DNA from 4 places in the Paenibacillus sp. alder61 genome. Region 3 is predicted to be linked to each of the others. Evidence: predicted binding sites of a transcription regulator. Region 3 holds the regulator's gene; each other region holds the start of a gene.
What was found. Region 3 encodes Rex, which represses fermentation and respiration genes when NADH is low (regulators of the CRP and FNR family bind a similar motif). Its sites were predicted from a motif close to TTGTGAAATATTTCACAA; they were not measured.
Positions count from the first base shown of each region.

Region 1 (7,762 bases), on a different contig from region 3:
GGGCACCGCTGCTGGTATTTCTGCATGGCGGGGGCGTCGGCGGCTGGATGTGGGAGAAACAGGTGGAGTTCTTCTTTCGTGACTACCGCTGTTTAGTGCCGGATTTGCCCGGGCACGGCGAAAGCGAAAGCCGGACGTTCAGCATGTCCCAAAGCGCCGAGGAAATCCTATCCTTGATAAAATCAAATCAAAACGGGGCCCCCATCACATTGGTTGGATTTTCACTCGGCACCCAAGTTATCGTCAAAATGCTAAGTCTCGATCCCTGGTTAGCCGACTACGCGGTCATCAATAGCGCGTTAACCGTCCCTTGACTTGGATACAGCCGTGGATTGGAACCTCCGTGAGAATGACGCACGGTTTGCTGCGGTACCGGGCATTTGCCAAACTCCAGGCCAAGCAGCTATACATAGACAAAGACATGTTTGAACAGTACTACGAGGATTCTCTAAAGATCGGACCGGAATTGCTTACGGAAATACTCAAAGAGAATATGTCTTTCGCCATTCCGGACAGCTTTAAGCAGACGCGTGCCAAAGTGTTGATTACCGTAGGACAAGGGGAGAAGAAAATCATGATGCGTTCGGCGAAAGACCTCCTGATAAACCTTCAAGGAAGTCAGGGAGTTATCGGTATGGGCTTCGGACACGGCTTTCCATTAGCGAGACCGATGTTCTTCAATGAAACGGTGGAATCCTGGATTCAGGAGAAGAGGTTGCCGAACGGTCTTTTTACCGTTGGTATAGGAGGATGACATGGAGTTAAAGCAGTTGTTGCAAGACATTAAAGAACATGACAATAAGATCCCCGAAGGAACGGACACGGAGCGGTTGGTGGAGGAGATGCTGCGTGAAATCGGCTCCATCGATTTCGAGCTACGGGATGATCTTATCTATTTTACTTTTTATCATTGGATCCAGAGAAACGTGTTAAGTCCGGAAACGATGAAAAATATGCTCTATACAAGTCTTGACGAGGACCACCTGTTCCTTGGACTGGGGAGTTCGGATGAGGACACGGTGTTTACCCGCTCCTTTTCGGTGTTGATATCTCCGCTTATCCTGGAATGCCATCTTTCCAGGCCCTTTTTATCCGAGGAAGATATTCGCCATGTTTTTGAGCGGCTCTGCCGCTATTTTAGAGAGGAGAACGATTTGAGAGGGTACGTGGAGGCTAAGGGGTGGGCACATGCGGTGGCTCATACCTCCGATGCTTTCGAAACCCTCGTAAAATGTCGAGGCATAACGAGAAACGATCAGCTTGCGATCATGGAACTAATCCTCGAAAAAATCCAGGTAAATACGCATTACTTTGTCGATGGTGAAGATGAAAGGATGGCGGAAGTCGTAAATACGATCATCAAGAAAGGTCTTTTGGGCGATGATCCGATAGTAGCCTGGGTGCATAAAGTAACGAAGTTTAACACCATCGGAAAATATCCCGAAGACAGCATTATTCGCGGGAACGTGCGAAATCTTTTGAGAAGCGTCTATTTTAAATGTGCGGAGCAGAACAAGGACTCCAAAATCGCAAAGGCGATTGTTCATGCCTTGGGTCAAATTTAAAAAGGGGAGGGCCTTTCATGAAGTTTCATATGAAATCGGGCGATACGAGTTTTATCGGCATGGCCAATCCGGATACGTATCGGTCGTTTGTGGACGAAGATTGGGAACTTGAAGGACTGTTACGACATTTCGGAGACGAGATGAAGGACGGGCATCTGCTGGTTTGCCAGATGACCGAGGAAGGCATTGAGCATTCCTGGAAGGTTGACGTCCGGGTGGACGGGGAATCACCGGCTGGACCATACCTCCGGCGGGCCGAAGGCTTCCTTGAAGTAACGGAAGGGTCATTGTACTTGGTGGACTACGATTGCTTGACGATGGCCGCCCAATTTGAGGACGAAGAAATCCCGGACCGGAACTGTTCCCAATACCGGATCGAACTGGAAAACGGCCGATATCGCGTGGAGATCGTTCAGTTCTATGACGTGGATCAAGACAAACGCATCGGAACGGAAGAGTGCGACCTGATTATTCATTTGACGCCATCCGATTCAGCCGTGCCGGCGGAACGGGTGTTTTGGTGCACTTATTGTTCTTGAGCCGAGCGCCGGGGATATCACGAAATAGCGGCTACTGTGTCCGTTAGACTCGAAATCGGCCCAAAAGTGCGAAATAGCCGCTACTGCGTCCGTTAGAATTCCGGCGGCGGGGTGTGCGGCCTCAAGAGCATCCCGAGCGGCCCCAAACGTCCCCGGCGCTCCCTATGCAACGGATGCTAACGGAACTAATAGCGGCTATTTTGCGATAAACGGCGATTCTGAGAATCTAACGGAACTAATAGCCGCTATTTGCGTCCTCCGCCCCCGAAAAGGCGGGGATATCACGAAATAGCGGCTACTGTGTCCGTTAGACTTCGAAATCGGCCCAAAAGTGCGAAATAGCTGCTATTGCGTCCGTTAGAAATCCGGCGGCGGGGAGCGCGGCCTCAAGAGCACCCCGAGCGGCCCCAAACGTCCCCAAACGAACCCGGCGCTTCCTATGCATCGGATGCTAACGGAACTAATAGCCGCTATTTGCGTCCTCCGCCCCCGAAAAGGCGGGGGGTTCACGAAATAGCGGCTACTGTGTCCGTTAGATTTCGAAATCGGCCCAAAAGTGCGAAATAGCTGCTATTGCGTCCGTTAGAAATCCGTCGGCGGGGCGTGCGGCCTCAAACGGTCCGCAACAGCCCCAGAGTAGCCCGGGACGGGAGCGGTCCCTAGTGGACCGGGTAAATTCCCTATACACAGCAGGTCAAAAAGCCTCGACAAAGATCACTCTTTTCGAGGCTTTTTTGCGTCGTTTTTGTGAACAGGGTTTTTACCCGGATCATCAGGGATTTCCCTTATGTGAACCAAAGCGCAACCCTTTCATAATGGGATTAGAAGAATGAACGCTGATGGATTCCCCTCCAAATGATTCATTCTGGACGAAGGAGTGATCGCTTCACATGAAAAGAAAAACAGGCTTGAGATTTTTTAAACCGACGGAAAGCTATTCGGGAAATTGGTCGATTCTTGAGGAAAAAAGCCGGGAATGGGAGAACATGTACCGCGGCCGCTGGTCGCACGACAAGGTTGTTCGCACCACGCACGGCGTGAACTGCACCGGATCCTGTAGCTGGAAGGTTTTTGTGAAGAACGGGATTATCACCTGGGAAAACCAGCAGATCGATTACCCGTCCTGCGGTCCCGATATGCCGGAATTTGAACCCCGCGGATGCCCGCGCGGCGCCTCGTTCTCCTGGTACGAGTACAGCCCGCTCCGCGTGAAATATCCTTATATGCGCGGACGTCTGCTGCGTTTGTGGACGGAAGCTTTAGCCAAGCACGGCGACCCGGTGAAAGCCTGGGCCAGTATCGTAGAGAACCCGGAAACGGCGAAATCGTACAAACAAGCCCGCGGAAAGGGCGGTCATGTCCGGGTCACGTGGGATTTGGCGTCCGAACTGATCTCCGCGCAATTGATCTATACCATCAAAAAATACGGCCCCGACCGCATCGCCGGCTTTACGCCGATCCCGGCCATGTCGATGATCAGCTACGCCTCGGGCGCGCGCTTCATTTCCCTGCTTGGCGGAGAGATGCTCAGCTTCTATGACTGGTATGCGGACCTTCCGCCGGCATCGCCGCAAATTTGGGGCGAGCAGACCGATGTGCCGGAATCGTCGGATTGGTACAACTCCGGCTACCTGATGATGTGGGGCTCGAATGTCCCCTTAACGCGGACGCCGGATGTCCACTTTATGACGGAAGTCCGTTATAAAGGGACGAAGGTCGTCTCCGTCGCCCCAGACCATGCGGAGAACGTCAAATTCGCCGACAACTGGCTGGCCCCGCATCCGGGGACGGATGCCGCGTTGGCACAGGCGATGACGCACGTCATCCTGGACGAATTTTATGTGCGGCGCCAGGAGCCGATGTTCCTGAACTATGCCAAGCAGTACACGGATATGCCGTTCCTGATTATGTTGGAGCCGCACGAAGACAAGTATAAAGCCGGGCGCTTCCTGCGGGCGAGCGATCTGGGCGATACCTCGGAGCATGCGGAGTGGAAACCCGTCATTTTGGACGAAGCGGCTGATGAAATTCTGGTGCCGAACGGAACGATGGGCCAGCGCTGGGAAAAAGAAGTGAAGTGGAATCTGATCCTGGAGCGCGGGGACGGCACGAAGATCGAACCGGCCTTGTCCGTTGAGACGCACGGGGCGGAATGGACGGAAATCGTCTTCCCGTTCTTTGACCACGCCGGCAACGGGACGTTCAACCGTACGATTCCGGTGAAGGAAGTTACCTTGGCCGACGGCTCGACCCGCTTGGTCGCCACCGTGTACGATCTGATGCTCAGCCAGTACGGCGTGAACCGGCCCGGCTGCAGACTGGCTGCGGCGGGATATGAAGATGCGGATTCCCACTATACACCGGCATGGCAGGAGCGGATTACGGGCGTCAAGGCGTCGCTGGTTGTGCAGATCGCCCGCGAATTCGCCCAGAACTCCTTGGACACCGGCGGCCGATCCATGATCATCATGGGCGCCGGGATCAATCACTGGTTTAACAGCGACACGATTTACCGGTCGATCTTAAACCTGGTCATTTTGACCGCGTCCCAAGGGGTCAACGGGGGCGGCTGGGCCCACTATGTCGGCCAGGAGAAATGCCGGCCGATCGAAGGCTGGTCCTCGATCGCGTTCGCCCGGGACTGGCAGGCGCCGCCTCGGCTGCAGAACGCGACATCGTTCTTCTATTTCGCCACGGATCAGTGGAAATACGAAGAGATGAGCAACGCGTCGCTGAAATCACCGACCGGCGGGCCGATCGACTATACCCATCCCGCGGATTACAACGTCCTGGCCGCAAGGCTCGGCTGGCTGCCGTCCTATCCGCAGTTCAACAAGAGCAGCCTGGCCTTCGCCGAAGAGGCCGCGGCCAAAGGGCTCACGGATAATGCCGATATTATCCGGCATGCCTATGAGCAGGTCGTATCGGGCGAAACGAAGTTCGCCGTCGAGGACCCGGATGCGCCGGAGAACTTCCCGCGCACGCTGTTCGTTTGGCGGTCGAACCTGATCTCCAGCTCCGCCAAAGGGCAGGAGTTCTTCATGAAGCATCTGCTCGGCACGAGCAACGGACTGTTGTCCACGCCGAACGAAGAGGAGAAGCCGCAGGAAATCGTTTGGCGTGATGAAGTGGAGGGCAAGCTCGACTTGCTCGTCGCACTGGATTTCCGGATGACCGCCACTCCGATGTACGCGGACGTCGTCCTTCCGGCGGCTACCTGGTATGAGAAGGTCGATTTATCGTCGACGGATATGCATCCGTTCGTGCATCCGTTCAATCCGGCGATCGACCCGTTATGGGAATCGAGATCCGATTGGGATATTTACCGGGCGCTGGCCTATACGTTCTCGGAGATGGCCAAGACCCATCTGCCGGGGGTTTACAAGGATATCGTCACTTCTCCGCTGGGACACGATTCCCAGGCTGAAATCGCCCAGCCGTACGGCTTGGTGAAGGACTGGAGGAAGGGCGAGGTCGAACCGGTCCTCGGCAAAACGATGCCGGGCTTTACGGTGGTCGAGCGCGATTATACGCAAATTTACAATAAATACGTCACCCTCGGACCAAACCTGGAGAACGGCAAGGTCGGAGCGCACGGCGTTTCCTTCTCCGTGAAGGAAGAGTACGAGGAATTGAAGAAAATCAACGGCACGTATTTTGACGAAACGATCAAAAACGGCCGGCCGAAGCTGCATACGGCCAGACACGCGGCGAACGCGGTGCTGCATATTTCGTCAGCGACGAACGGCCGGGTTTCGCAGCGGGCCTGGGAAGCCGCCGAGCAGGACACGGGCGTGCAGCTGAAAGACATCTCCGCGGACCGGGCGGCCGAGAAGATTACGTTCGCCGGCATCACCGCGCAGCCGCGGGAAGTAATTCCAACGCCGGTGTTCAGCGGCTCCAACAAATCGGGCCGCAGATATTCGCCGTTTACGACGAATATCGAACGTCTCGTGCCGTTCCGCACGCTGACGGGACGCCAGCATTTTTATCTGGATCACGAGATCTTCATCCAGTATGGCGAATCGCTGCCGGTTTATAAGCCGACTTTGCCGCCGATGGTGTTCGGCCCCCGCGACAAACAGGTGACCGGAGGCAAAGATACGCTGGTGCTGAGATATTTGACGCCGCACGGCAAATGGAACATTCACAGCACCTATCAAGATAACCAGCACATGCTGACGTTGTTCCGCGGCGGTCCGACGGTCTGGATCAGCCGGGAAGACGCGGAAGCGCACCAGATCGGCGATAACGACTGGTTGGAAGTTTACAACCGCAACGGGGTCGTAACGGCCCGGGCCGTCGTGAGCCACCGGATGCCGAAAGGCACGATGTTCATGTATCATGCCCAGGACAAACATATCAACGTTCCGGGCTCATCGATCACGAACGAGCGGGGCGGCAGCCACAATGCGCCGACGCGGATTCATCTCAAGCCGACGCAGCTCGTCGGCGGCTACGCGCAGCTCAGTTACGGCTTCAACTACTACGGACCGATCGGCAACCAGCGGGACGTATACGTGGCCGTTCGCAAAATGAAGGAGGTCGACTGGCTTGAAGATTAAAGCGCAAATCGCCATGGTGATGAACCTGGACAAATGCATCGGCTGCCATACCTGCAGCGTGACTTGCAAAAGCACCTGGACGAACCGGGAAGGTGCGGAGTACATGTGGTTCAACAACGTAGAGACCAAGCCGGGGATCGGCTATCCGAAGCGTTGGGAGGACCAGGAGAAGTACAAGGGAGGATGGACCCTGCGTAAAGGCAAGCTGGAGCTGAAATCCGGCAGCAAACTGTCCAAAATCGCGCTGGGGAAAATCTTTTACAATCCCGATATGCCGGAAATGAAGGACTACTACGAGCCCTGGACCTATGACTATGCCAAATTGACGAACTCGGGCGAGAAGAAGCATCAGCCGGTGGCCCGTCCGAAATCCGCGGTGAGCGGGGAGACGATGGATCTCGACTGGGGGCCCAACTGGGAGGACGATCTCGCCGGAGGCCATATTACCGGCCCGAAGGATCCCAATATCGAGAAGATCGAAGAAGAGATTAAATTCAACTTTGAGCAATCGTTTATGATGTATCTGCCTCGTCTATGCGAGCACTGCCTGAACCCGAGCTGTGTGGCTTCGTGCCCGTCGGGCGCCATGTACAAACGGGATGAGGACGGCATCGTGCTTGTCGACCAGGAAGCCTGCCGGGGCTGGCGCTACTGCATGACGGGATGTCCGTACAAAAAGGTGTATTTCAACTGGAAGACCAACAAGGCGGAAAAGTGTACCTTCTGCTTCCCGCGGATCGAAGCCGGACTGCCGACGGTATGCTCGGAAACTTGCACCGGGCGCATTCGCTACCTCGGCGTCCTGCTGTATGACGCCGACCGCGTACAGGATGCGGCGTCCATGCCGGACGAGAAGGATCTGTACCGGGCGCAGTGCGATTTATTCCTGGACCCGCACGATCCGAAAGTTATCGAGCAAGCGCGTAAAGACGGGCTCGCCGAAGAGTGGATCGAAGCGGCGCAAAATTCGCCGGTGTACAAATTGGCGATCGAGTACAAGCTGGCGTTCCCGCTGCATCCGGAATACCGGACGCTGCCGATGGTATGGTATGTGCCGCCGCTCAGCCCGATCATGAGCCATTTCGAAGGCAAG
Region 1 is NZ_JAIUDG010000022.1:53,338-61,099, forward strand. Features, by position in the region: gene LBW89_RS21240 (alpha/beta fold hydrolase) at 1-314, shown strand, start outside; gene LBW89_RS21245 (alpha/beta fold hydrolase) at 344-754, shown strand; gene LBW89_RS21250 (DUF2785 domain-containing protein) at 756-1,565, shown strand; gene LBW89_RS21255 (hypothetical protein) at 1,595-2,104, shown strand; gene LBW89_RS21260 (nitrate reductase subunit alpha) at 2,995-6,669, shown strand; gene narH (nitrate reductase subunit beta) at 6,659-7,762, shown strand, end outside.
Region 1: a site for Rex is predicted at 2,892-2,909, ahead of LBW89_RS21260 (nitrate reductase subunit alpha). Genes of this name have one in related genera too.

Region 2 (7,762 bases), on a different contig from region 3:
TATAATTACGCCCAGATTATCATAGTATCGCCGAAAAGGAGAAAGTCGGCAAGTACATCTATTGCCGCTTTACATCGACAGCGGTCGAGAAGAAGACGGCCCCTCCGCCCATATCGGCCAGCCGATCCGGCGTCAACGCATTGGCCCGGCTCCGTTTGCCGTCCCGATCCCACCATAGCCCCTGGCTGATGACGACGCCCGGCAGCATTTTGTCGGTCACGGCCGCGAGGGCTTCATAACTTCCCCGCTCATTCCATACGACGACCCGTTCCCCGTCCGCAATGCTCCGGGCCTCCGCGTCCTCCGGATGGATCTGCAGCGTAGGCTGCTTTTCCAGCGCGGTGAGCTTCTCCACATTGCCGAACGTGGAATTCAGGAAGCTGTGGTTCGGCGGCGAAATGAACATCAGCGGATACGCCTCCTGCGTTCCCGGCCGGTTCTCCCCGTCGTACCCTTCGCGCAGCGGCGTATAAGTCGGCAGCGGCGGCAGGCCCTCCTCCGCCATTTGGGCCGAATACAATTCGATCTTGCCCGAAGGTGTCGCCAAGTTGTCCAGATACCGCTCCTTGTGTGTCATGTCCAGCTTGATCATGCGCCGCTCTTTCAGACCTTCCAGCGTAACGGTCCGCAAATACGGGTTGGCCGGATAATCGAGCGCCTGGCGGATCAGATCCTCTTCCGTATCGCGGAACGCCGCCCCTTCAAAACCCATAGCGGCCGCCAGAAGACGAAATACTTCCACATTGCTTTTGCTCTCGCCCTGCGCAGGGATGACCGGCTCTTGAATTTGTACGTAGTGATGCCAATAAGAGGCGTAAAGGTCCGTATTTTCAAAGGTGGATGTGGCCGGCAGGACAATATCCGCATACTTGGCCGTATCCGTCAGGAACAGATCGTGCACAACGGTAAACAAGTCCTCGCGGCTTAAGCCGCGTTCCACCTTCCCGGTGTCCGGAGCGACGACCGCCGGGTTCGCACAGTACACGAACAGCCCATATATCGGCGGGTCCAGCGTCAGCAGCGCCTCGCCGATACGGTTCATGCTTATCGTCCGGGCCGCCGGATTCGGCCGCAGATCCGGGCGTTCCAACGCCTCCGCGTTCATTTTGTTATAACCCCCGTTAGACTTGTACGCTCCGCCGCCGGGAACGAGCCACTGCCCGGTCAGCGCCGGCAAGCAACTGATGGTCCGTACCGTCATTCCGCCGTTGTCATGGTGCTGGAGGCCGTTGCCGATATGGATGTACGCCGGAGAGGTTTCGCCGTACATGACGGCCAGTTGGACGATGTCATCCGCCGGCACGCCGGTGATCGCCGAAACGCGCTCCGGCGTGTACTGCTTCACATGCTCGCGCAGTTCGGCATAGCCGGTTGTGTAGCGCTCCATGAACGGTTCGTTGACGAGACCGCGTTCGAACAGAACATGCATCATACCGAGCGCAAGCGCGCTGTCCGTCCCCGGGTACAGCGGGATAAACCAGTCCGCCCGCTGCCCTGTGCGATTGCGGTGCACGTCGATGACCACAAGCTGCGCTCCCTGCTTGCGGGCCTTTTCGATCAAGGCGATCTGGTGCATGTTCGTACTGACCAAATTGCCGCCCCAAATGATAATCAGCTTCGCCTTAACCGTATCCTCCGGACTGGTGCCCCCGCCGAAGCCCATCGTATACTTCCAGCCGGCGCTTCCCGCGGAATTGCAAATCCCCTGCTGCAATTGGGACGACCCCAGCCGGTTGAAAAAGCGCCGGTCCATGCCGTCCACACTAAGAATCCCCATGTTGCCGTAGAAGCTGTACGGAAGAATGCTCTCCGGACCATGCTCTTTAATCAGCTTGCGATATCTATCGGCGATTTCGGCCAACGCCTCATCCCAACTGATCCGCTCGAACTTCCCCTCGCCTTTGCGCCCCACCCGTCTCAGCGGATAGAGCACGCGCTCCGGATGGTAGACCCGCTCGGTCATGTTCCGCACCTTGTTGCAGATGGCCCCCTGGGTAATCGGGTGGTCGGGGTTTCCCGTCACCTTGACGATTTTTCCGTTCTCTTTATGCAGCAGCAAACCGCAGGTGTCCGGGCAATCCAGTGGACACACCGCGGGAAAAATTCCGTTCTCCTCACGAATCATAACTTCGTCCCCCATCTCAAACTAGCAGATTCTATAATCTTAGAAAAAAGACGGAACGATGTCTACTGGTTCCCCGTAAGACATTATAGAAAGAGAGCATGAGAATACGCGCTCTCGCTCGAAAAGTACACATTCTCAAGCCCGCGGACCTCCAAATCGTATTGGGCCTATGGCGGTCAAGGTGTCGGTGCACTCCAATATCTCCAGCAACTCCAACCGATCCCGCTCCTTCAACTCCAAAAAGATGCAAATCTGCAGGTATTTTAGGCCGATTCCCGAGGGGATACGGAAAAAGATGCAAATCTGCAGGTTTTTCTAGCGATATGAGAGAAACGGGCCTACTTCGTCGAAAATTCCTGCAGATTTGCAGGAATTTTGAAATTGAGGTTCATAATAGGAATAAAACATGCAGATTTGCAGGAATTTTATGTTTAACCAAGGTTGCCTTCAGAGGGCACTGATAATAAGGAGGATTTCGGCGCTTTGTCCCTCGCATGCCCCTCTCGAACAGACACAGGAGGAGTAAGCGGGACCGGGTCTATAAAGGCATTACGCGCCGCTAATTTGTCGAATTCGCTTCATAAAGGTGAAATAGCGGTCTTTCAGCGTCTTATTTTTGGGAAAAACGGACCAAAACCCGATTTTGGGGTCCGGTGCCGGGAAATAGGCCCTTTTAGACCGCTATCTAACCGCGGAGCCGAGTCAGCCCGAAATAGCGCCTCTAAAGGCCGCTAATCCGAAAACTACATCAAAAAGACGGCCTCCCGCAGGAGACCGTCTCTCAATCGAGCCACAGCGGCAACCGGCTTCTTACGCGTGCTTGCTCACCGGCGCGGTCACGGCATCGCCGGCCGCCTCCGCTTTCTTTCCTCCGTCTTTCAGGTAAGCAGTCCAATAGGCTCCGGCGACGAACAGCGCGCCCCCCGTCAAGTTGCCGAGCCAAACCGGCACAAAGTTCTTGAGATATTCCCCCCAGGAGAAATATCCCTCGAAGATCGCTGCGGGAATCAGGAACATATTGGCCACGACGTGCTGAAATCCGATCGCGACAAAGGCCATCGTCGGGAACCAGATGCCGAGGATTTTACCGCTCATATTATCCGCTCCGTATGAAAGCCAAACGGCTAGCGCCACCAACCAGTTGCAGCCGATTCCGGACACAAAAGCCTGCAGGAAGCCGGCCTCCAGCTTATGCCCGGCCATCTCCACAAGCTTCTCCAAGTACACGCCATCCGAAGTCAAGCCGACGATATGACCGAAGAAGTAAGCGACAAACAGGGCGCCCACAAAATTGCTCAAGGTAATGAGTACCAGATTTTTGCACATCTCCCCGGTCGAAATCCTCCGGGCCATCCGCGACAACGGCACGGCCATCATATTTCCGGTCAACAGCTCTCCTCCGGCCAGCAGCACAAGGATCAGGCCGATCGGAAACACCGAGGCCCCGATAAAATTGGCGAAGCTGCCCCATTCTTTCGGCGCGCCGGCGATGACGCGAATATCCAGCAGGAACCCGAGCGCGATAAAGGCTCCGCCCAAAAAGCCGAGCACCAGCACCGTCAGCAGAGGATTGTGGGCTTTTTTCACCCCCATGTCAACCGTCACTTTCGCAATTTGATCCGGTTTGTTGTATGCCATTCTCTCCATTCTCCTTTAGAAGCAGTCCATGAACTGCGGTCTTTACGTTCATTGTATCTTGGCCCCTGGTACGGATAAGTAACATTAGTCACGTTACCGCTTTCAATAGTGAAATATTTCACGTAATATCCCTGCAAAAAAATGCTTTGTGCGACGTAATGCAATGAAGTATCTTGGACTTAGGAAAAAAACGGTAATACGGAAGGAAGGTGCAGGCATATGGATTCTCAACAAAACAGGTTGATGGAGCAACCCGACACGGAAACGCTGCTGCGAATGATTTTCCAATATGCGGCCAGGATCGCCAACGAGCGTCACCTTGACCGGATTCTGATGCATATGGCCGACCTGGGGCGGGGGATGATCGGGGCCGACCGCTGTACCGTCTGGCTGCTCGACCGTCAGAGAAATGAACTGTGGACCACGGCCGCTCACGGGGTTCGGGAGCTTCGGATCCCTGCCGATGCCGGGCTCGTCGGGCTCGCGGTCGCCACGGGCCAACCGTTGTTCATCGATGACGCCTACACGAATGAGCCCTACGGCCACCTTCTGAAACACGGTGCGCTCCGAACCGACAAAGAGACCGGGTACCGTACAAAAGCGCTGCTGGTCATTCCGTTCGGCAACAGCGAAGGCGAGATCATCGGCTGCTTCCAGGCGGTCAACAAATTGACCCCGCCGGGCGTTTTCACCGAAAAAGATTTGGAGTACCTTACGCTCGCCGCATCCTATTCCGGCAAATCCCTGGAATCGGCCATGCTTTTAAACGAAATCGAAGAGACGCAAAAAGAAATTATCCTCTCCATGGGCGAGATCGGTGAAATGCGCAGCCGGGAAACCGGGCACCATGTCAGAAGAGTCGCGGAATATTCCCATATCCTTGCGCTCGGCTACGGACTCCCGCCCGATCAGGCGGAGATGCTGCGCATCGCCTCTCCGATGCATGATATCGGAAAGGTCGCCATTCCCGACGCCATCCTCAACAAACCCGGCAAATTGACGCCGGAAGAGTTCTCCGTCATGCAGACCCATACCGAGATCGGTTATCGGATGCTGAAAAAATCCCCCCGCCCCCTGATGCAGACCGCGGCCATTGTCGCCCACCAGCACCACGAAAAATGGGACGGCAGCGGATATCCGCAAGGCTTGTCCGGCGAAAGCATCCACATCTTCGGTCGCATTACGGCGATCGCCGACGTTTTTGATGCGCTGGGCAGCGAACGTACTTACAAAAAAGCATGGCCTTTGGACAAAATTATTGCCCTGCTGCGCGAAGAACGCGGACATCATTTCGACCCGGCCCTCGTGGATGTCTTCCTCGATCGGTTGCCCGAATTGCTGGAGATTCGGCGGGCTTATACCGAAGACTAAAACAGCCGCCCCTGAATGCACCCGGGACGGCTGTTCGAAAACCATGGGAGGTAAAGTTAAAGTTAAACGGTAACGGCCTCGCGTGCCGGCACTTCCGGCAGCGCGGCCAAGCCGGCGCTGTTAAGGAAGTTCCACGGTTTGTTGTAATGCGGCTGGAAGAAGAAGTCGACGAAGGCCAGCTCCTCCATTTTCATGCCGTTTTGGATACAGACCGAAATGGTATTGATCGATTGGGTCAGATCGACTTTCGACATGATTTGAGCTCCGAGAATCCGGCGCGTGTCTTTTTCGTAAACAACCTTCAGCATGACCGGTTCATGCGTCGGCATAAACTCCGGACGGTAGTTGTCGGTAATCATGACCGCCTCCGCGTCGATGCCCGCTTCCTTCGCCGAGGCTTCCGTCATCCCGGTACCGGCAATATTGTCCTCATAAATTTTGATCCCTGATGTGCCTTGCGTTCCCATATATTTGACGGTCGGGGCAACCAGGTTGCGGGCAACCAGCGTTCCCATCCGAACCGCGTTGGTGGCCAGCGGAATGTAGGCGTGCTCCCGGGTCGGATTGTAAAAGACCGCGCAGCTGTCGCCCGCCGCATAAACATCCGGTTTGCTGGTCCGCATGTACTCGTCGACGATAATCGCGCCGTTGCCGAGCATATCCACTTGACCCTTCAACAGCTCGGTATTCGGGCGGAAGCCGATGCAGAGAATCACCAGGTCGGCTTTATATTCCCCGCGGTCCGTGACCACCGTGCTTACTTTTCCTTCACCGACAAACTTGGTCACCTTTTGGTTCAAAGCCAGCGTAATCCCGTGATCGCTCAACGATTGCTCGATTTTGTCCGTATATTCGGCATCGAGGTATTTGCTCAGGATGCGCTCTTCCGCATCGATCAGCGTCACTTGTTTACCGTTCAATTGGAAAGCTTCCACCAGCTCGACGCCGATGTAACCCGCGCCAACCACAACGATATTATTGGCTTGTTTCGACTTTTCTATAATGGTGTTCGAGTGATTGAAATTTTTCGAGAGCAGGATGTTTTCGAGCTCAATGCCTTCAAATTTAGGGACGACCGGCCACGATCCCGTCGTCACGATCAACTTGTCGAACGTATCTTCAAACTCGGTTCCGTTCTCCAGATTGCGGGCGCGCAGCGTCTTGCTCTCCGTATCGACCGCGATGACTTCATGCCGCATGTTCGTTTTGACGCCCAATTCCGCGAGTTGGGCCGGCGACGAATAAAACAGACCCTGCGGGTCCTTAACCATTCCCCCTACATAGAGGGCAATCCCGCACGAAAGGAAAGAAATATTATCATTGCGTTCGTAAACGGTGATCTCGGCTTCGGGATAAAGCTTGGCGGTATTTACAATAGCTGCGGTTCCTGCGTGGGTACATCCGATCACGGCGACTTTCATGGTTTCTTCCTCCTCAATTTCCCATCGTCCTTAAAATCGTAACGATCAGGGTTATCTCTTGTGAAATATGTCACTTATAACATAACGACTTTGTGATTTCGTTCACCTTATGACTCTATTATAGTGTGACATTTTTCACATTGCAAGTGGCAAACGGGATATTCTTGAAATATTAACAATTTAAAATAAAATTTTAAGCACTAAGAGTCGGCGGCTTTGTAGCTTCATCTTCCGGGGTCTGTCTTCTCGGGGCAAAATACCGCTATCTCTATTGTTCCAGCTCCCGCACAAAATTACCCGCCGAATAACAGAAAAACCGGCCGGTGATTTCCGGTCGGTTTTCCTTTTCTTATTTGGCGCCGGCGCGGCTCCCTGCCGAGCGCATCAACCATAGGAAGTACGGCGCGCCGAGCAGGGCCACAACCAGGCCGGACGGTATTTCCTTGGGCGCGAGCAGCACCCGCCCCACCAGATCCGCAAGCACCAGGAATACGGCCCCCAGCAGGGCCGAGAGCAGAATCAGCTTGCGGTTCGCGTTCGGCACGAGCAAGCGGGCCGCGTGCGGCGCCAGCAGGCCGACGAAGCCGACGGTGCCGACCGTCGCGACGGCCGACGCCGCCAGCGCCGCGCCCAGCAGGCCGCCGAGCAGACGCGTCCGCTCCGCGGAGACGCCGAGGTTGATCGCGGGGGCGTCCCCGAGCGCGAGCAGGTCCAGCCGGCGGGCCAGCACCCAGGCGAGCGGCAGCAGCGCCAGCGGCCAGGCGAACAGCCAGGCCAGCTCCTCCCAACCGCGGGCATAGGTACTGCCCGAAAGCCAGGTGAGCGCCGAGGCCACCCGCAGCTGGGCCTTGACCACCAGCGCCTGAATGCCGGCGGAAGCGAAGGCGGACACCGCCATGCCGATCAGCGCCACTTTGGCCGGCTGCAGCCCGCCTTTGCGGCTGATCGCGAAGATCACCAGCGCCGCGCCCACCGCGCCGGTGAAAGCCGCCGCCGGCACGAGCGCGCCCGGCAGCTGGGGCAGCGCAATCAGGAAGACGAGCGCGCCCAGGCCGGCGCCGGACGTCACGCCGATCACCGAAGGATCGGCGAGCGGATTGCGCACGACGCCCTGCAGCAGCGTCCCGCTCCCGGCCAGCGAGGCCCCGGCGAGGGCCGCGATCAGCAGGCGAGGCAGCCTCGTTTCGATCACCATGTAATGGGTGAT
Region 2 is NZ_JAIUDG010000011.1:212,982-220,743, forward strand. Features, by position in the region: gene LBW89_RS13705 (molybdopterin-dependent oxidoreductase) at 59-2,125, opposite strand; gene LBW89_RS13710 (formate/nitrite transporter family protein) at 2,936-3,763, opposite strand; gene LBW89_RS13715 (HD domain-containing phosphohydrolase) at 3,983-5,134, shown strand; gene LBW89_RS13720 (FAD-dependent oxidoreductase) at 5,197-6,555, opposite strand; gene LBW89_RS13725 (iron ABC transporter permease) at 6,905-7,762, opposite strand, start outside.
Region 2: a site for Rex is predicted at 3,870-3,887, ahead of LBW89_RS13710 (formate/nitrite transporter family protein). Genes of this name have one in related genera too.

Region 3 (7,762 bases):
GGTCTTTTCGCCCATCATCACTTTATCGATCGCCATCGAAAGATGGCTCTGCTTGATTTCCTCCAATTGATCGCGCATCGCGTAAATCGCCGCTTCGTTCATCACGCTCTCCAGCTGTGCCCCGGAGAAGCCGTAGGATTCCTCCGCGACCTTATCCAGATTCACTTCCGGCGCCAGCGGTTTGTTCTTCGCGTGGATTTCGAGTATATGACGACGGCCCTTCTTGTCCGGCAGATCGACCTGGATATGGCGGTCAAAGCGTCCCGGACGCAGCAGCGCACTGTCCAGCATCTCTTTGCGGTTCGTGGCGGCGATCAACAAAATCCGCGGCGTGTCGGACGTGTAAATGCCGTCCATTTCCGTCAGCAGCTGGTTCAGCGTTTGATCATACTCCCGCTGCTGGCCGCCTTCGCGTTTGCCGCCGATCACATCGATTTCATCGATAAAGATGACGGCATTCTCCTTGTTTTCCTTCGCCGCGCGCGTGCGGGCGTCCTTGAACAAGTCGCGGATCCGGCTGGCCCCCACGCCTACATACATCTCCACAAATTCACTGCCCGATGCCGCGACAAACACGGCGTTCGTGTACTGGGCCGCCGCTTTCGCCATCAGCGTTTTCCCCGTCCCCGGAGGGCCGGTCAGCAGAATCCCTTTCAGCGGGCGGATGCCGAACTTCTTGATCTCTTCATGACGCACCATAAAGTCGAGGGCTTCACGAAGCTCCTGCTTGGCACTGTCTTGGCCGCCGATTTCTTCAAATGTCAAACCGGGCGACGCCACCTTCTTCCGCTTGCGTTCCTGGGAAGCGGTGGCGACGATTCCGCCGCGCATTTTAACGGCTGTCAGCAGCGCACCGACCATCACGAGGCCGACGAGCAGCGGAATGACATTAAAACCGACAAAAGCTAAAAATATGAGCAGGACGGGAACGAACCCAACCGCAACTTCGATCATCCATTTACGCATTAGGCCACACCCCCAAAGTTTGCGGTACGCGAGGCAAGATGACAAACTTGCTCGCCTGACCATCCGTCAGTGTAATGTACACGTTGTTCTCGTCCATTTCCGCTTTGGCCGAAACGCCTTTAACCTGCTTTTGCAGTTCATCCAGTGTAGTCGTTATATCGGTGTACTCCTTCTTTTCCATAGCTTGGGCAATCGGGAACAAAGCCTTGTCCCACAAATCGTTCAGCTTCTCGGAGGCTTTGTCTTCCACGACCACCTTCACCTCGCGGCTCCCGATCCACTTGCCGCCCTCCCGCTCAATTTGCTGAACGAGGCTCCCCAAATCCGTCCCGGGTTCCAAATCGAGTTTCAACTCCACCTGTTTTGGGGTAATATTCGTTTGTACACTTCTTACACCTTCCATAGCGTTGACTTTATGTTCAAACGGGCTCTCCACAGCCCAATGTCGATATGCAAACCATCCTCCGAACAACAACAGTGCGGATACGGCCACACTAGCCACAATCGGTCCAACACGCAATTTCACGTTGATGTCCTCCTTGGTGTACAAAAATATAAATGAATAGTATATCAGTGAATAGTAGACGAGTATGCAAAATAAACTTACAAAGATGAGTATATCACATCGTATATACGATTTCGAATCAAGTTGTGAATTTATTTTAAATTTTATCAAAAAAACAGCCCCGAAGGACTGCTTTTTGGCAAAAACACAAATTTATTCATCCGTTCAATCGAAATAATATGTTACCGGTTGGGCAAAGTAAACACTTCTTCCAACGGCTCTCCATCGCTGAAACGGAAGAACCGGTAATAATGATGAGCTTTCTCTTTGTAAAAGAGCTGCCATACATATTGGTCGTTGTAAATGCCCGGCATCAGTCGTACAGGGGTGATCCCGGGAAATTTGTCTTTAATGATTTTCCGGATCTGACTTTCCGATACGCCCTCGTCCATGGGTTTCACTTCCGGAGTCCCCTTTTCCGGCAGCCAGACCATCACTTCCCGGCCGTTTTCGTCCTTCCCCTGCACGACCCAGCATACCTGATCCCAGACGGATTTCCACACCTCATCGGCCTCCGTCAGCCCAGTTTCTTGCATCGCCCGCTGAATCGCTTGCTTCTCTCCCCGCCATAAATCCTGCTCAACAAAAAGATAGTAGCGGTGAAGCCCGATGAGGACGAGCCCCAGTATCAGAAGGGAGAGCAAGATCCATTTGGTTCTGTTTCTCAACCTTCTCTTCCTTTCCCCGATCGGCGTAGTATCAACATCCTATAGATCGTCTTATCGGCCGAGAAGGCGCTCAAACGCTGCTTGGGCTTCAAACCTTACTTTCTCCTCGTCGAGCGTGAGACAAGCGCCATGTTTGACCACTTGCTTGCCGTTCACCCAAACATGCTCCACATCTTTCGGCCCTGCCGAATACACGATATGGGAAATATAGTCCGTACGAGGCAGAAAATGCGCCTGTTCCGTGTTCAGGGCGATAAAATCCGCCTTCATGCCGGCAGCGAGTCGACCCGTATCCTGGAGAAATAACGACTTCGCCCCGTATTCCGTCCCCATGCGCAGCGCCTCAGCCGCCGGAACTGCCGTCGGGTCTCCCGATACGCCTTTATGAATCAGTGCCGCCAGACGAATTTCCTCGAACATATCGAGGTTATTGTTGCTGGCAGGTCCATCCGTACCCAGCGATACGGTAACCCCGGCCTTGAGCAGCTCGGGAACGCGGGCCACGCCGCTAGCCAGCTTCAGGTTGCTTCCGGGATTATGAGATATCGCGACCCGGTGCTCGGCCAAAACGCCGATTTCCTCGTCCGTCAAGTGGACGGCATGGGCCAGCAGCGTCGGCCGGCTGAACATGCCGAGATTCAGCAGGTGCTGAACCGGGCGGACGCCGTAGTCGGCCACATTTTGCTCCACCTCGGCTCTCGTCTCCGACATGTGCGTGTGCATCGGCAAATCGAGATCATGCGCCGCTTGCACAATTTTTTCAATGTAATCCGGAGGACAAGTATATGGAGAATGCGGCGAAATCATCGTGGTGATTCTCCCGTCGGCCTTGCCGTGCCACTCGCGCGCAAAATTGACCGCCTCGTTCAGCTTGCTTTGCTGCACTTCAGGCGGGCAGAGCCCGATGACACCGCGCGTTAGAACGGCGCGGATTCCCGATTTTTCGACCACGGCAGCCGCCTGGTCCATATGGTCGTACATATCCAAAAAGGTGGTGGTCCCGCCTTTCAACATCTCCAGCACGGACAACGCCGTTCCCCAATAAACATCCTCGCCGGTAAATTTCGCTTCCATCGGCCACATCTTCTCCTGCAGCCACTCCTGAAGCACCATGTCGTCGCCGTAGCCGCGCAAAAGCGACATCGCCGCGTGACCGTGCGTATTAATCAAGCCGGGGAGAAACAACAGGCCCTTGCCGTCAAACGTCTCGGCCCCTTCCACGCCCTGCGGCCGCTCCGTTCCGACATATGTGATCCGGTCTCCTTCGACCAGCATATAGCCCCGAATGACAGGGGTCTTCTGATCCTGCACCGCAAAGGTCCCGTCTTTAATCAGCCATTTTCGCGTCATGTTCCGTATGTTCCTTTCCAGCATCCAGATAATAGGCCAAACTCATCAAATCGGTTGTGAAATCCGCCGCATGAACGCGCACTTCGGAGGGTACCTTTAAGATGGTCGGCGCGAAATTCAGAATCGCTCCGATTCCCGCAGCCACCAATTGATCGGCAACCCGCTGCGCCTCCACATCGGGAACGGTGATGATCCCGATTCGGATGTTGTTGCTTCGGACCGTATCGACCAACTCGTCGATCGGCTGAATCGTAATATTGTTGATCTGCGTCCCGATCTTGTGAGGGGATGCGTCAAAAACCGCCACAATCTTCATATTATCTTTCAAGTACGCGTTATAATTCGACAACGCTTGGCCCAGGTTACCGGCCCCGATTAAAGCGACGTTAATCTGCTGATCCAAATTCAGAATTTGACGGATTTTCTCGATCAGATACGATACGTCGTAGCCGATCCCTTTGCGGCCGAAATCGCCGAAATAAGCCAGGTCTTTGCGGATTTGAGCCGGATTCAGATCCAGCTTCTGCCCAAGCTCCTGCGAGGATACCGTCGGCACCTCCCGGCGGCTGAGTTCATTGAGAAAACGCAGGTACACCGGCAGGCGGCGAACCACCGCATCCGAGATTTTTTCCGATTTCATCAAATTTCCCCCTACGTACACGATTTGAGGAACACTTAAGATTCCCCGGCGTTGAGCCATTCCGAAATCCGCGGCACCATCTGCTCCAGCGGCATATGCTCCATTTTCGGTCCGGGCAAAGAATATAAAAAGTATTTACCGTAATAAGATTCCAAGATCCGAGTATCATAAACCACCACGATCCCGCGATCCTGCGAAGAGCGGACCAATCTGCCGAAACCTTGTTTAAAACGGATGACGGCCTGGGGAACGGATAGCTTCATGAACGGGTTCTTCTTCTCTTGCTGCAGCCGCTCGCTCTTGGCTTCCACCAGCGGATGGTTCGGCGGTTGGAACGGCAGCCGGACGATGGCTAGACTCGTTAAAGCCTCCCCGGGTATATCGACGCCTTCCCAGAAACTGCTCGTGCCGAGCAAAACCGAAGCGTGCTGCCCTTGGAACCTGCGGGTCAGCTTCGTCCGGCTCCCGCTGTCCATCCCTTGCCCGATCACGGTGATGCCCCGCTCGGAAAGCAATTCCTTCAGCGGGTCATACACCTGCCGCAGCATTCGGTAGGACGTAAACAGAACCAGCATCCTGCCATGGGTGGCGGTCGCCGTATCGGCCAGGGACCGAACGAGCGTGGAAACAAAATAGTCGTCTCCGACGCTGCCTTTCACACTTGGAAAATCCCGCGGAATGACCAGCAGCGCCTGCTCCCTGTAATTGAACGGGGACGGGAGCATGGCGGTATTGAGCCGATCCTGCTCCGCCGCTTCGGCAAGCCCCAATTGATCGATCATATACTGGAAAGACTTGTCGACCGAGAGGGTCGCCGAGGTCATCACTACACTCTTCTTCTTGTTGAAGAAAAATTCCTTCAATTGGGCGCTCACATCGATCGGCACCGCAAAAATTTGCAGCGATTTGCTGCGGTAATTCCCGTTGCCTTCGATCCAGTAGACGGTATTCGCGTCTTCCAGCTTGATAAAGAAGCGGAGCGCCTCCCGCTCGGTGGCAAGGTCCTTCAATAAGCCGCCGATATCGGTGATCAGGCTGTCATAGCCGAAGTCATGCTCATCGTCCTTCAACTCGCCGATCAGCCTTTCCGCTTTGCGGATCACGTCGCCCAGAGCGACATAAATCTGGTTCTCCAGCTCAGCCAGCGTATCCCATTGCTTCGGTCTCTTCTGGGGCAGCAGGCGCAGCACGAATTGCCCCGGATCTCCAGGCGCCGCGTCGCTGCGTTCCGGCATTAGGCTGAACATCTGATCCGCCAGGCGGTCCCAGACTTCCTTCACATCGACCAGGGTCGGATACAGCCCGTCGATGACGGAGCACCACTCGCCCGACTTTTCGCTTCCCGACTGATCCAACATCATGCGCAAATTCGGGAATTGCCCGGTCTTGCTGTCCTTGAATAACCGGGTGAGCGTGTGAACAACGGTGAAATACTTCATCTGGAGCCCCAGGTGTTTCCCGGCGACTTCCTCCAAATGATGGGCTTCATCGATGACCAACCGTTCGTAACCCGGAAGCAGCTGGTGTCCGGCCTGAATATCGGTAAACAGTTTGGAATGGTTGGTGATGACGACGTCCGCTACGCCGGCTTCATGCTTCGCTTTGTGATAATAGCACTTGCGAAACCATGGACAGGATCGGCCGAGGCAGGAGTCCGACTCGCTCGCCACGGTTTCCCAGAAATCTCCTCCACGGTTTCCGAGGTTCAGCTCCTCGTCGTCGCCCGTCTCGGTTTGCGCCAACCACACGATCATCTGGGCGGCGGTGATGATTTCTTCTTTAGGTGAAGCAAAGTCTCTTCTATTAATTTTATGTTCAAATTTGCGCAAACACAAATAGTGCTGTCGCCCTTTGAACACGGCGGCCCGGAATGGGAACGGAACCGCTTCGGTAAGCAGGGGAACATCCCTTTCCCTCAGCTGCTCCTGCAGATTGATCGTGTGCGTGCTGACCATCACCTTCTCATCCTGCTTTACACTGTGATAAATGGCCGGCAAAAGGTACCCCAGCGACTTTCCCGTCCCTGTCCCGGCTTCGATCAGCAGATGCTTGTCCTCGGCAAACGCCTTGCTGACTTCGGACAGCATCATATTCTGCGCTTCGCGTTCCTCGTAGTCCGGCAGCTTCGTCTTGAGGCGGTCCCGGACCTGTTCCATAAACTGCTCGAATGAAACGTCCTTGAGCGGGTTGTGAACCAGATCACTTCTGGCCGGTTCGATATCCATCCAGTCGTCGACCTGCAGCGCAAACTGGCGGTAATACACGAAGCCGTCCGGACTCGCTTCCCCCTCCCGTTCCTTCTCCTGCAGCATGGCGTCGAAGAACCAGCCGAGATCGCTGTCCTCGCCGGCGAACAGGTCCGCCAGACGCTGCACCACGATTAGCGGCAGTTCCTTGAGCTCGTCCAGGCATTTCAGGAAGATCAGAGCCGTCGCCAAGGCGTCGCTGTCGGCCTGATGCGGGCGTTCATGCTCCACGCCGAACTCGGCGGCCACCATCCCCAATTGATAGGTGGTCAGGGAAGGAAAAAAGATTTTCAAGAAATCCATCGTATCGAGAATCCGCCCCGTAAACGGTAAATATCCCGTTTTATCGAGCGCGCTCTGCAAATAATTAAAATCAAAAGCGACGTTATGCCCGACGAGCACGGTATCGCTCAAAAGAGGAACCAGGTCCACCATGACTTCATCCAGTTCCGGCGCGTCTTGGACATCCTCTTCCGTAATCCCCGTCAGGTTCGTAATGAACGGGGGGATCGGAATCCCCGGCTTTACGAAGGAACGATAAACTTGGGAAATATTCTGTTCTTCATCTATAATGGCAAGCCCTACTTGAATAATTTCATCAGAGGACTGGTTTCCTGTCGTTTCAAAATCGAGTACGGCATATTTCATTGATTCCTAAGTCCCTTTCGTTCCAGTCTCTTTTACAGCATAACAGAAGTGGCCCGATTTGAAAATTGTGTGAAGCGCTCCAAAGGCCCCCCTCCAGAAAAAAAACGATGTCTCCCGCGATTTTGGGACACACCGTTTCTTCCAAATGGATCAAAATAGGATAAATCCGAATCAGTTCCTTGTTTAAAGCAGGGAGGTCAGTTCATTGCCGTATTTCAGTTTCCCGGTGCTCCGCATGCAGGCTTCCAGGTTCGACAGCGGTTCGGCCAGCGAAGGGTCATGATAGTGCGCCAAGGTAAAATATTCCTTGGCTTTGGCGCGCCCGCCTCTTTGGGCCTCAATGCAGCCCAGAGCATTGTAAATAATCGACCGGAGCCGTTTATTTTCCGTGCCTTCAAGCACGCGCCAAAAGTGCGGGATGGCTTCGTCCATTTCCTCCAGATGCATATGACACATCGCCAGATACGTGCGCGCCGAGGGACTGTCCGGAAATTGCTCCAAGGCCTCCTTAAACTGGGCAAGCGCCTGCGGGAACATCATAAGTTTGTAATACCCCTGTCCTTTGACAAACGCGTCGCAATCCAATTCGGGCAGGTTGGCGGCCGAACTCCCTTGGGGACTCGCGGAGCTCTGCCGGAATACGCCCATTTTCTCTTCAAAATTCAGCCACTCTTCAATA
Region 3 is NZ_JAIUDG010000015.1:33,102-40,863, forward strand. Features, by position in the region: gene LBW89_RS16670 (AAA family ATPase) at 1-966, opposite strand, end outside; gene LBW89_RS16675 (hypothetical protein) at 959-1,492, opposite strand; gene LBW89_RS16680 (DUF5590 domain-containing protein) at 1,714-2,199, opposite strand; gene LBW89_RS16685 (amidohydrolase) at 2,251-3,549, opposite strand; gene LBW89_RS16690 (redox-sensing transcriptional repressor Rex) at 3,527-4,189, opposite strand; gene dinG (ATP-dependent DNA helicase DinG) at 4,225-7,083, opposite strand; gene LBW89_RS16700 (tetratricopeptide repeat protein) at 7,267-7,762, opposite strand, start outside.

Region 4 (7,762 bases), on a different contig from region 3:
TTGACAAAGAAATTTGACATTACCGTTTTCGGGAGCGAGCCGCATCCGAACTATAACCGGATTATGCTTTCTTACGTTTTGGAAGGCAGCAAAACGATCGATGATATCGTGCTGAACGATCTGAATTGGTATCGCGAAAACGGGATTACCCTGCATACGGGAACAACCGTAGCGAAAATCGACGAACAGGCCAAAGAAGTGGTGACCGTAGACGGCATGCGCGTACCTTACGATAAGGTGCTGATCGCCACCGGCTCGAATTCGTTCATCCTGCCGATTCCGGGCAGCGATAAAGAAGGGGTAGTCGGTTTCCGCGATATCGCAGACTGCAATCAAATGCTGGAAGCGGCGAAAACTTGCCGTACAGCCGCCGTTATCGGCGGAGGTTTACTGGGGCTCGAAGCGGCCAAGGGGCTTGTGCAGCTAGGGATGGATGTCACCGTCGTTCATTTGATGGAAGATCTGATGGAGCGCCAACTGGACCACCAGGCCGCATCGATGCTCAAGGCGGAGCTTGAGCGTCAGGGCATCAAGTTCAAAATGGGAGCCCAAACGACGGAATTGCTGGGCGATACCCGGGTAAGCGGTCTGCGCTTTGCGGACGGTACGGAGCTTGCGGCCGAATTCGTCGTGATGGCCGTCGGAATCAAGCCGAATGTGGCGGTGGCCAGGGAAAGCGGGATTGAAGTGAACCGGGGGATCGTGGTCAACGACTACCTGCAAACTTCGATGGACGGCGTCTACTCGGTCGGCGAATGTACCGAGCACCGCGGGGTTTGCTACGGCCTTGTCGCCCCTCTTTTCGAACAGGGGATGGTGCTGGCCAAACATATCAGCGGCGTGGAGACGGCCCCTTATGAAGGCTCGGTCGTGTCGACCAAACTTAAAATTTCGGGAGTCGACGTATTCTCGACCGGCGAATTTATCGATGGACCGGAACATACCGTGATCGCCAACAAGGACGACTGGAAGCGGACCTACAAGAAGATTTTGCTGAAAGACGGCGTTATGGTCGGTGCCGTTCTGTTCGGGGACATTACCGATTCGGCGGAACTGCAGAAGCTGATTAAGCAGAAAACGGTGATGACGGATGAGCTGTACGATTCGCTGATGGGAACCGGCTGCTGCGGCGGCGGGGGCAAGAAGACGACCTCGGTCGAAACGATGCCGGATGAAGAAATTGTCTGCGGCTGTAACGGGGTAACGAAAGGAACGATTGTCGACGTTATTACAAACCAGGGGCTGACGACGGTCGATGAGATCAAAGCGTGCACAGGAGCAACCCGCTCGTGTGGCGGCTGCAAACCTGTGGTGGAACAAATTCTGCAGTATGTTCTCGGCGATGGTTTCAAGGAAACGGCAAAACAAGGCATCTGCAGCTGCACGACGCTGAGCCGGGATGAAATCGTGGCGGAAATCAAGGAGAAAGGGCTGCAAACCACCAAAGAGGTCATGAATGTGTTGGGCTGGAGCCAGCCGGAAGGCTGCTCGAAGTGCCGGCCGGCCATCAACTACTACCTGGGCATGCTGTACCCGGATACGCACGAAGATGAGAAGGAATCGCGTTTTGTTAATGAGCGAATGAGCGCGAATATTCAAAAGGACGGAACCTACACCGTCGTTCCGCGGATGTACGGCGGGGTGACGACGCCGGAGGAATTGAAGCGCATCGCCGACGTTTCGGTCAAATACGATGTGAAAGTCGTAAAAGTCACCGGCGGCCAGCGGCTTGACCTGATCGGCGTGAAGAAGGAAGATTTGCCGAAGGTTTGGGAAGAGCTCGATATGCCGTCGGGCTACGCTTACGCCAAATCGCTACGCACGGTTAAAACTTGCGTGGGCTCGCAATTCTGCCGCTTCGGGACACAGGATTCGATGGGCATGGGCGCTACGTTGGAACGCAAATTCGAACGCCTGGACTTCCCGGCGAAATTTAAATTGGCCGTGAACGGATGCCCGCGGAACTGCGCGGAATCGTGCACGAAGGACATCGGCATCGTCGGCAACGACGGCGGCTGGGAAATCTTTGTCGGCGGCAACGGCGGGATTAAGGCGCGGCTTGCGGATTCGCTCTGCAAGGTGAAAACCGACGATGAGCTGATTGAAATTGTCGGGGCCGTCATGCAATACTACCGGGAAACCGGGAACTACCTGGAAAGAACCTCGGAATGGGTGGAGCGCATCGGATTGGATGCGATCAAAGCCGCGGTGGTGGATGATCCCGAGAACCGCAAGGCGTTGATGGAACGGATCGAGTTCGCGCTCAAGCAAGTGGAAGACCCTTGGAAGAAAATGCTTCGCGAAGGCGAGCAAAGCGGCAAGTTGTTCAATCGCCTCGAGGTCAGCAATCAATTATAAGAATCGCGCGAAAGAAAGGAGAGAATGTGAGTATGGAAAAAGAGAAGGAGTTTTACCCTGTCGGAGCGTTGGATGAATTTCTGGTTCAAATCGGCCGCGTCGTAGAGGCCGGGGGACGGCAGATCGCCGTCTTCCGTCTCTCGGACGGACGGGTATTCGCCGCTTTGAACAAGAATCCCCATCCCAAAGGCGGACCGCTTGCGGAAGGCATCGTGTCCGGACACTATTTGTACGACCCGCTGTACGACTGGAAAATCGACTTGACTACGGGGCTTGTCCAGGCTCCGGATACCGGGCGAGCGGAAATGGTACCGGTAAAGGTGGAGGACGGCCAAGTCTGGATTGCGGCAGGGGCGCTCCAACCGCAATAGAGCAGTACATTTTTTGAGGAGAGAGTTTGGGGAGGAAGAGACGATGTTTACGCAAAGTGTCGAGACCATTGTAGAAGCAGCCGTTAAGAAAAAGGAGAAAATGAATGAAAGCCTGCTCCGATATTTTGTATCCACGCTTTTGGCGGGGGCTTACGTAGGCTTGGGGATTATCCTGATATTCAGCGTCGGGGCCCCGTTGGCCGCCGCCAAATCCCCGTTTCAGACGATGGTCATGGGGATGTCCTTCGGGATCGCGCTGACCCTGGTCATCTTCGCCGGTTCCGAACTGTTCACCGGAAACAATATGTTCTTTACGGCAAGTACGTTGGCCAAAAGAACGACGGTAGGGGATACCCTGAAAAACTGGGGGATCGTGTTCCTCGGCAATCTGGTAGGAGCGATCATCCTGTGTTTGCTTATCGTTGGTTCGGGGTTGTTTAAAACCGCGGCGCCGGAGCATCTCCTGTTTGCGTCGGCGGCCAAGAAGATGGGCGCTCCTGTAATGGAACTGTTCTTCCGCGGCATTTTGTGTAACTGGCTCGTCTGCCTCGCTATCTGGATGGCGAACCGGGCGAAGGACGACATTTCCAAGCTGGTGCTGATCTGGTGGTGTCTTTACGCCTTTATCGCCAGCGGGTATGAGCATAGCGTCGCCAACATGACCTTGCTCAGTTTGTCCGTGCTCCTGCCGAACCACCCGGAAACGGTCAGCCTTGCAGGCTGGTTCCACAATATGATCCCGGTCACGCTCGGGAATATTGTCGGAGGCGCCGTGTTTGTCGGTATGGCCTATTGGTTCATCTCGCCGGTTCGGAAGAAATAATTGAAGAAACAGTTGTATTGTTACAGACTGACCGCCTCAACGGGATAATCCGGTGGGGCGTTTTTTTATGTTTTTTATGTTAGGTTAAGGCAACCCTAGCTTGATTTGAAGCGGACATATGGATTGTGTAATTCTCGGAAAGTTCACGATGAGGAAGCGTCATTTCGAAGAAACGGAGAGGCTGAAGTCCGTATAGCCGGCAGGAAAGAATCGGGGAGAAATTACATTTCGATAAGAACATGAATCGGATAAGGGCTATTGTTCTATAGCGGATAACAACGTAGGGGATTTAGAAGAAGCCTTTTCGGGGGATGGCCACGAGGCTGGTTGAATAGATAGGGGGAGTCGAGAGCGATTTTGAACATCATGACCTCATGAACTTCAAAACCGGCAAGCAGCCTGGAGTCCTCATCTTCCAGGCTGCTTAGACAATCGAGTCAGATTCGGCAGATCTCGTTCGGGCACAGTTCGCAATGGCAAATGTCCTGGAGCATGACCAAATCCTTGATCACAATCATCCCGTTCTCGTATTCCAACGCGTCTTTCTTGCGCAGATCGCTTAGCATCCGGTTTACACTCTCGCGTGTGGCGCCGATCATGTTGGACAGGTCGGTGTGCGTGATCTTCTTGTTGATCAGAATGTTGTCACCGTGCTGTTCGCCGTAAGTGTTGCTCAAACGGATCAGAGTCGAGCAGAGGGCGCCGGGTTTGCCGTACATCATCAAGTCGCGGAATTTGGTCTGTGTCAGGCGGTGGTGGATTCCCATCCATTTCATAAAGTCGATGGCGAAATCGCAGTGTTGGCAAATCATGATTTCAAGATCCTTCTGTTCGATAACGCCGATTTCGCTGTCCTCGATGACTTCGGCGGTGAAGCTGTGCTTGGTGCTGAAGAAAGGATCGGCCTGGCCGACCATATCGCCGCGTCCGTACATGTATAGGATCAACTCTTTGCCTTCGTCGGTGGATTTCGTCAATTTGATCCGGCCGCGCTTCACGTAGAACAGTTTATCGGAAAAGTCGCCCTCCCAAAAAAGATGGGTTCCTTCGGGGTACGTCTTGTCTTTCATCGTTACAAGTAGCCGGTTGAAATTTTGCTCTGTAAAGCAGCTAGTATTGCCGCGGGGCTGTGTGGTGCTCACCATTTCACTCATTTTAATTTCCCCTTTGCACTCCTAAGTTATCTGAAAATTTAAATTAATTATATAACGTTTCTTCATGTTTGAGTGGCCTGTAAAGGCTGAAAAAGTGTCGAAATTTTAACATTGTGACTATTTTCACTTTTTGAGGTTGATTTATTTCACTATCCATGTGATTCATGATACAGAAATAACTGCCGGAAATGGAGAGGAACATCATATGAAGAAGGGGCTCTCCTCACTGTTTTATGATAAGGAATGAAAATGAGTTTTGAAAAAACAAACAGATAAAATGAAAGTAAATCAAAATATTTTTAAACTACGTGAAAAATTTCACTATACAAACCGGACCTGATGTGGTATGCTTTAACCATCAAGAGAAGCGCAAGGCTTCATAAGGATAAACCACAAAGTGAAATAATTCACAATTAGATAAAAGGTTTATCCATAACCCCACTTAGGAGGATGAGAGAAATGGCCGTAAAGAATGACGCGACGACAAAAGCAGCTCCGGATGCACAGCAGTACACCCAAACTTTGATTGACAAGGCGAAGAAAGCTTCCGAAGCGTTCATGACCATGGATCAGGAACAAATCGACAAAATCGTGCAGGCGATGGCCCTGGCCGGACTCGACAAACATATGCATCTGGCGAAGATGGCCGTAGAGGAAACCGGGCGCGGCGTTTATGAAGACAAAATCATCAAGAACATGTTTGCGACCGAATACATTTATCACAGCATCAAATACGACAAAACGGTAGGCGTTATTGAAGACAACCAATTCGACAGCTTCCAGAAAATCGCCGAACCGGTCGGTATCATCATGGGGATCACACCGGTAACGAACCCGACATCCACCACCATTTTCAAATCGCTGATCGCGATCAAGACGCGGAACCCGATCATCTTCGGATTTCATCCGTCCGCTCAAAAATGCAGCGCGGAAGCGGCGAAGATCTTGCTCGAAGCCGCCATCAAACACGGGGCTCCGGCCGACTGTATCCAGTGGATCGAGAACCCTTCGATGGATCGGACCAACGCGTTGATGAATCATCCCGACGTGGCCTGCATCCTGGCTACCGGCGGATCGGCGATGGTCAAAGCGGCTTACAGCTGCGGCAAACCGGCCCTCGGCGTAGGCCCCGGCAACGTGCCTTGCTTCATCGAGAAGAGTGCAAACCTGGATCAAGCGGTGAACGACCTGATTCTGTCCAAGACGTTTGACAACGGTATGATCTGCGCATCCGAGCAAGCGGTGATTATTGAAGAACCGATTTTTGATCAAGTGAAGAAAAAAATGATCGCCAACGGCTGCTACTTCGTGAACAAGGACGAAGCCGCCAAATTGACCGCGGGAGCGATTATCGCCGACAAATGTGCGGTTAATCCGAGCATCGTGGGTCAACCGGCCGTCAAGATTGCGGAAATGTGCGGCATTGACGTTCCGGCGGGAACGAAAATTCTCGTAGCCGAAATCGAGGGTGTGGGACCTAAATTCCCGTTGTCCGCCGAGAAGCTGAGCCCGGTGCTTGCCTGCTACAAGGTGAAAACGGCCGAGCAAGGGATCGAACGCGCGTTGGAAGTCGTACAATTCGGCGGCATGGGCCATTCCTCGGTCATTCATTCGAATAATGATGAAATTATCCAAAAATTCTCGGACCGGATGCCGACGTGCCGGATCTTGGTGAACCAGCCATCTTCGCAAGGCGGTATCGGCGACATTTACAATACGAATCTTCCATCGTTGACACTGGGCTGCGGATCTTACGGACGCAACTCGACATCGTCGAACGTAACGGCTGTAAATCTGATCAATGTGAAAAGGGTGAATCACCGTACCGTGAATATGCAATGGTTCAAAGTGCCGAGCAAGATTTATTTCGAGAAAAACTCGACTCAATATCTTGCCAAAATGCCGGATATTTCCCGTGTGCTGATCGTAACCGACCCGATGATGGTAAAACTGGGCTACGTGGAAAGAGTAGAGCACTATCTGCGTCAACGTCAGACACCTGTCGCTATCGAAGTGTTCTCCGACGTGGAGCCGGATCCATCGACAACGACGGTAGAACGCGGTACCGAACTCATGGCGAAATTCCAGCCTGACTGCATTATCGCACTCGGCGGGGGGTCGCCGATGGATGCAGCGAAAGGCATGTGGCTGTTCTATGAGTATCCGGACACGGATTTCCACAACTTGAAGCAAAAATTCATGGATATCCGCAAACGGATTTACAAGTATCCGCGCCTGGGCCAAAAAGCGAAATTCGTGGCGATCCCGACCACTTCGGGTACAGGTTCGGAAGTCACTTCGTTCGCGGTCATCACGGATAAAATCAACGGCAACACGAAATATCCTTTGGCCGATTACGAGCTGACTCCGGATGTGGCGATCATCGATCCGGAATTCGTGTACAGCTTGCCGAAAACCGCGGTGGCCGATACAGGGATGGACGTATTGACGCACGCGATCGAAGCTTATGTATCGGTTATGGCTAACGACTATACGGACGGCCTTGCGATCAAAGCGATTCAATTGGTGTTCCAATACCTTGAGAAGTCGGCTTTGACCGGCGACAAGCTGGCCCGGGAAAAAATGCACAATGCTTCGACACTGGCAGGTATGGCCTTCGCGAACGCGTTCCTGGGGATCAACCACAGCTTGGCGCATAAATGGGGCGGCCAATATCATACCGCTCACGGCCGGACCAATGCGATCCTGATGCCGCACGTCATCCGCTATAATGCCAAGAAGCCGACCAAATTCGCGGCTTGGCCTAAATACACGAACTTCGTTGCCGACGAACGGTATGCCGAGATTGCCCGCATCCTTGGACTACCGGCCCGTACTACGGAAGAAGGCGTGAAGAGCTTGATCAATGCGATTCGCGATCTGAACAGAAAACTGGGCATTCCGGAAACCTTCCAGGAACTCGGCTTCGATCCGAAGGATTTCGAATCGCGGGTTGACTATTTGGCCGACCGCGCTTTTGAAGACCAATGTACGACAGCCAATCCGAAGCTGCCATTGGTATCGGAGCTGGCCGAAGTTTACCGGGACGCCTTCTA
Region 4 is NZ_JAIUDG010000026.1:59,433-67,194, reverse strand. Features, by position in the region: gene nirB (nitrite reductase large subunit NirB) at 1-2,358, shown strand, start outside; gene nirD (nitrite reductase small subunit NirD) at 2,391-2,729, shown strand; gene LBW89_RS23230 (formate/nitrite transporter family protein) at 2,773-3,552, shown strand; gene LBW89_RS23225 (Crp/Fnr family transcriptional regulator) at 3,990-4,706, opposite strand; gene adhE (bifunctional acetaldehyde-CoA/alcohol dehydrogenase) at 5,166-7,762, shown strand, end outside.
Region 4: a site for Rex is predicted at 5,102-5,119, ahead of adhE (bifunctional acetaldehyde-CoA/alcohol dehydrogenase). Genes of this name have one in related genera too.